DNA from 2 places in the Paenibacillus sp. Y859 genome. Region 2 is predicted to be linked to the other one. Evidence: a T-box and tRNA genes for the amino acid it is inferred to sense, from the RefSeq annotation. Region 2 holds a T-box; the other holds one or more tRNA genes.
What was found. A T-box is a leader RNA that pairs with one kind of tRNA and senses whether it is charged. The one in region 2 lies ahead of trpS (tryptophan--tRNA ligase), so its partner is inferred to be a tRNA-Trp.
Positions count from the first base shown of each region.

Region 1: it has a tRNA-Trp gene. The T-box ahead of trpS (tryptophan--tRNA ligase) is inferred to sense a tRNA for this amino acid. The anticodon was not compared.

Region 1 covers NZ_JBXCIZ010000015.1:78,823-81,259, forward strand. Annotated here, with positions in the region: gene AC1TO8_RS21155 (LiaF transmembrane domain-containing protein) at 27-326, opposite strand; tRNA gene AC1TO8_RS21160 (tRNA-Leu) at 609-690, opposite strand; tRNA gene AC1TO8_RS21165 (tRNA-Arg) at 711-787, opposite strand; tRNA gene AC1TO8_RS21170 (tRNA-Leu) at 806-894, opposite strand; tRNA gene AC1TO8_RS21175 (tRNA-Cys) at 903-976, opposite strand; tRNA gene AC1TO8_RS21180 (tRNA-Gly) at 989-1,063, opposite strand; tRNA gene AC1TO8_RS21185 (tRNA-Gln) at 1,071-1,145, opposite strand; tRNA gene AC1TO8_RS21190 (tRNA-His) at 1,163-1,238, opposite strand; tRNA gene AC1TO8_RS21195 (tRNA-His) at 1,292-1,367, opposite strand; tRNA gene AC1TO8_RS21200 (tRNA-Trp) at 1,393-1,466, opposite strand; tRNA gene AC1TO8_RS21205 (tRNA-Tyr) at 1,477-1,561, opposite strand; tRNA gene AC1TO8_RS21210 (tRNA-Thr) at 1,566-1,641, opposite strand; tRNA gene AC1TO8_RS21215 (tRNA-Phe) at 1,674-1,749, opposite strand; tRNA gene AC1TO8_RS21220 (tRNA-Asp) at 1,766-1,843, opposite strand; tRNA gene AC1TO8_RS21225 (tRNA-Met) at 1,857-1,933, opposite strand; tRNA gene AC1TO8_RS21230 (tRNA-Val) at 1,952-2,027, opposite strand; tRNA gene AC1TO8_RS21235 (tRNA-Glu) at 2,102-2,176, opposite strand; tRNA gene AC1TO8_RS21240 (tRNA-Ser) at 2,188-2,279, opposite strand; tRNA gene AC1TO8_RS21245 (tRNA-Asn) at 2,284-2,359, opposite strand.
Region 2 covers NZ_JBXCIZ010000005.1:224,878-227,314, reverse strand. Annotated here, with positions in the region: gene AC1TO8_RS13635 (hypothetical protein) at 20-205, shown strand; gene trpS (tryptophan--tRNA ligase) at 202-1,191, opposite strand; T-box leader at 1,249-1,499, opposite strand; gene AC1TO8_RS13625 (aldose epimerase family protein) at 1,633-2,437, shown strand, end outside.

The DNA of each region.
Region 1 (2,437 bases), on a different contig from region 2:
AGCCATCTACACGACTTATTTAATAATTAGTAAGTTCTTCTCTTATTTTTGAGAAGTGATATTCCAAATACTAGTATAGCAATACCTAGAATGGGTCCGATTAACCAGGATAACTTAGCAATCAATGACAGAATACCGATCACTAATATAATCCAGCCTATTAGTACTTTCCCTCTGCTAACACCATAATAACCAAGTGCAATCAAAATAACGGGGAATACTATTCCGATCAACCCTCCTAGCAATGGTCCCAATACTCCTAGAAGCATTAACGCTCCAATAATAATTAGTACAGCTGCTAAACCATTACGTCTTTTCACATCCATCCATTCTCACCGCCTTTCATCTCTTTTCCTTATGTACTTATTGTAGGTCAAACTCAACCTTTTCAAAACAGACCGTAGACGGTTCTTTATCCTAGACCTAAGACGGGGCTAATCCTGAACTGAAGTCGGAGAACATAAACAAGCTTGTAGGCAAACACCAACACTCCTTCACTGATCATTTCATTACCTTCTTACATAGGAGCGCCGCATCACAGAAAACAAAAAAAAGGCTTATAAGATTACTTCTAAAGAAGCGATCTTATAAGCCTTTTTTTCACTCTATACCGATGGCCGGACTCGAACCGGCAAGCCCTGCGGCACCGCATTTTGAGTGCGGCGTGTCTGCCAATTCCACCACATCGGCTCAATGAAACTAATAAAGAATGGTGCGCCCTAAGAGATTCGAACTCCTGGCCTTTTGATTCGTAGTCAAACGCTCTATCCAGCTGAGCTAAGGGCGCAAATGTAATTATTCTAAATGGTGCGGAAGACCAGACTTGAACTGGTATGATAGTAACCTATCGCAGGATTTTAAGTCCTGTGCGTCTGCCGATTCCGCCACTCCCGCGAGAATAATGGAGGCGCCACCCAGATTTGAACTGGGGATAAAGCTTTTGCAGAGCTTTGCCTTACCACTTGGCTATGGCGCCAAATAAAAAAAATGGAGCGGACGACGGGAATCGAACCCGCGACCCTCGCCTTGGCAAGGCGATGCTCTACCGCTGAGCCACGTCCGCAAAATAATGGCTGGGGATATAGGATTTGAACCTATGCGTGACGGAGTCAAAGTCCGTTGCCTTACCGCTTGGCTAATCCCCAACAATAATTAGGTTAAATGGGGCGACCGAAGGGTCTCGAACCCTCGAATGCCGGAACCACAATCCGGTGCGTTAACCACTTCGCCACGATCGCCATGTTAACAATTTGATACTGTAGAACAATAATACGAATGATTAGATATAAAATGGGGCGACCGATGGGTCTCGAACCCACGAATGCCGGAACCACAATCCGGTGCGTTAACCACTTCGCCACGACCGCCATACATTAAGTCAAATGTTTCTTTTGGCAGGGGCAGCAGGAATTGAACCCACACCAAAGGTTTTGGAGACCTTTGTTCTACCTTTAAACTATGCCCCTATAAAAGAAATGGTGGAGGATGATGGATTCGAACCACCGAACTCGTAGAGAGCAGATTTACAGTCTGCCGTGTTTAGCCACTTCACTAATCCTCCATAATGGTGCCGTCGAGAGGACTTGAACCCCCAACCTACTGATTACAAGTCAGTTGCTCTACCAGTTGAGCTACAACGGCGCACCTACAAAACAATGTTCATACAATACCAATGGTGGCTCGGAACGGAATCGAACCGCCGACACAAGGATTTTCAGTCCTTTGCTCTACCGACTGAGCTACCGAGCCATAATTGAATTAAAAATGGCGGAACCGACGGGATTCGAACCCGCGATCTCCTGCGTGACAGGCAGGCATGTTAGGCCAACTACACCACGGTTCCTCATAAATATAATTGGTTGCGGGGGCAGGATTTGAACCTGCGGCCTTCGGGTTATGAGCCCGACGAGCTACCGGGCTGCTCCACCCCGCGTCATCTAAAAAATTACTATGGTGGAGGCTGAGGGGATCGAACCCCCGACCCTCTGCTTGTAAGGCAGATGCTCTCCCAGCTGAGCTAAGCCTCCATAAGAAAGACAATAACTATCATAACAGATATACTTAAGTTAAATCAAGTCCTAACTTGAATATATTATACAAATGGTGACCCGTAGGGGACTCGAACCCCTGTTACCTCCGTGAAAGGGAGGTGTCTTAACCACTTGACCAACGGGCCTAATTAAAATATGGCGGAGAGAGAGGGATTCGAACCCTCGAGACGCTTTTGGCGCCTACACGATTTCCAATCGTGCTCCTTCGGCCAGCTCGGACACCTCTCCATAATGGCTCCCCGAACAGGACTCGAACCTGTGACAACTCGATTAACAGTCGAGTGCTCTACCAACTGAGCTATCAGGGAATACTAATTATCCAGATGTTTGATCACCTGAAAACTAGATACGAACGAATTTGTGTTAGAATTATTAGGATAAGCCCT
Region 2 (2,437 bases):
ATCACTGGAGGTTTTTAACATGAGTAAAGGTCTTTCATTATGGTTTGCAGCTTCATCTATCATCATCCTAGCAGTGGCAGCTATCGCCATCACTCATTCAGGATGGGTCGCCTTGATATTAAGCGTATTGGGCGTCTGTAATATCGGCTATGGATTTGTTATCAAGTCCAAACGAAGAAAGTCTTCCATTGAGCAACCTAACTAGTGCTTGGATGGCAGAAAACCCATACGTTGTTTGACATCATCTAGAGTCCGACTGGCAACCTCATGGGCATTCCTAGCGCCTAGAGCTAGGATGTCTTGAATTTCGCCAGACTCTCGGATTTCATAATAACGTTTCTGCAAAGGTTCTAGCGTATTCACGATCACTTCAGCTAAATCCTTTTTGAATCCACCATACATTTGCCCTTCATACTTCATACGAATATCCTCAAGTGATGAACCAGAACACTGAGAATAAATACTCATTAGATTACTAATCTCCGGTTTTGTTGCTTCATCATATCTTACTTCTGCACCAGAATCTGTCGTTGCTCTGCTAATTTTTTTGCGAATAACGTCTGGAGGATCCAATAACGCGATAAAGCTAGCAGCAACAGAACTACTCTTGCTCATTTTCTTGCTAGCATCATCCAAGGACATTACCCGCGCTCCTACTTCTGGAATATAAGGTTCAGGCAAAGTAAAGCATTCCCCATAACGATGATTGAAACGCCCTGCAAGGTCACGTGTTAGTTCCAAATGCTGTTTCTGGTCTTCACCTACTGGAACTAAGTCCGCGTTGTACACAAGGATATCTGCAGCCATCAGTGACGGATATACAAATAATCCTGCGCCAATGGATTCTTTGCCACTCGACTTATCCTTAAACTGGGTCATTCGCTCTAACTCACCCATGGATGTTAGCGTCGTCAACAACCAACCGAGTTCCGCGTGCTGTGGTACCGCTGACTGCAAGAACACATTTGATTTAGCAGGATCAATGCCCGCTGCAATAAATAACGCTGCATTGGCTTCCGATAGATCGCGAAGTGTTTCTGGTTCTTGAGGTACCGTAATCGCATGCAAATCAGCGACCATGAAATAACATTGATGGAGATCCTGTAACTTCACGAAATTTTTCATTGCGCCGATATAATTACCGAGCGTTAACCGTCCACTAGGTTGTATGCCTGAAAGTACTCTTTTCAATTCAATCACTCCTATACTTCCTTATATTTTGAACAACAAAAATAGGCCCATCATCCACAAAGGGACGTGAGACCGTGGTGCCACCCTTATTTATCGCAAACCGTTAATTGTCCAATAGAACAACAAACTTGCGACCTTCTATTTCCGTAACGTGGAACATACGGCCAGTCTATTAAGGAACTCATGATTCCCGTTCAACTTGGCACTCAAGGGTCCATTCAACATATTGATACCACCGATTCACATCAACCATCGGCTTTCTGAAGGTCATCCAATCTATGCTTACTTATCCCCGTCATCGTATTCGTAATTTAAACTTGTATTTAAATGCAATGATAAGACCCTTAGCATATGTTTGTCAAACTCATTTTTACCAAATCATCATTAATCTGTTACGATGATACTATATTGAAAAAATATTATTGGTAAAGGAGCATACTAATGAAACAAATAACTAAAGGAACATGGAACGGTTACGACACGTATATCCTTCATAGCGACGATCTTCAGATCACCTTACTTCCGGGACTTGGTAATAACGTCATTTCAATCTGGGACAAACATGAAGAGCGACATATTCTCAGAGAACCTAATGAACAAGATCTCGAGTTTTATTTACTGAAACCTTACCATTTTGGTATTCCCCTACTTCTTCCTCCGGGTAGAATTCGGAATGGACAATTCAATTATGACGGGATAGACTATCAGTTTGATCGTAATACGGCAGGTGATAATCACATACACGGATTACATAAAACTCAAAGTTGGCGTGTAAGTGACATTGAAGAAACTGAAGATGATTGTTCAATCACCACTGAATTTCTATCGAGCGATGATCGTAACTGGATGACACAATCACCGACTCCTCTTAAGTTCCAAATCATCTTCAGACTACAAGGTTCACGGTTTACTCAACAATTAAAAGTAACCAATCAAGGGGAACGCGCTTTCCCATTGGGTCTTGGATTCCATACATGGTTCTTGCTGAATGGACAGCCTCAGGATTGGACATTACAAGTGCCAGTTGAAGCTATATACGAACTCGATGAAGCTATAATTCCATCAGGTTCACTGATCCCCTTAGATAGTCTCGAGGATCTTAACGTTGGTCTAAATTTAGCGGGGACTAATCTCGATACGATCTTTCGGATCGGAGAACAACAAGCTGTTGAAGCGGTTCTGACTCACAAAGACGGTTACGGAATTAGATATGTTGCAGATGATCAATATTTCAAGCATTGGGTGC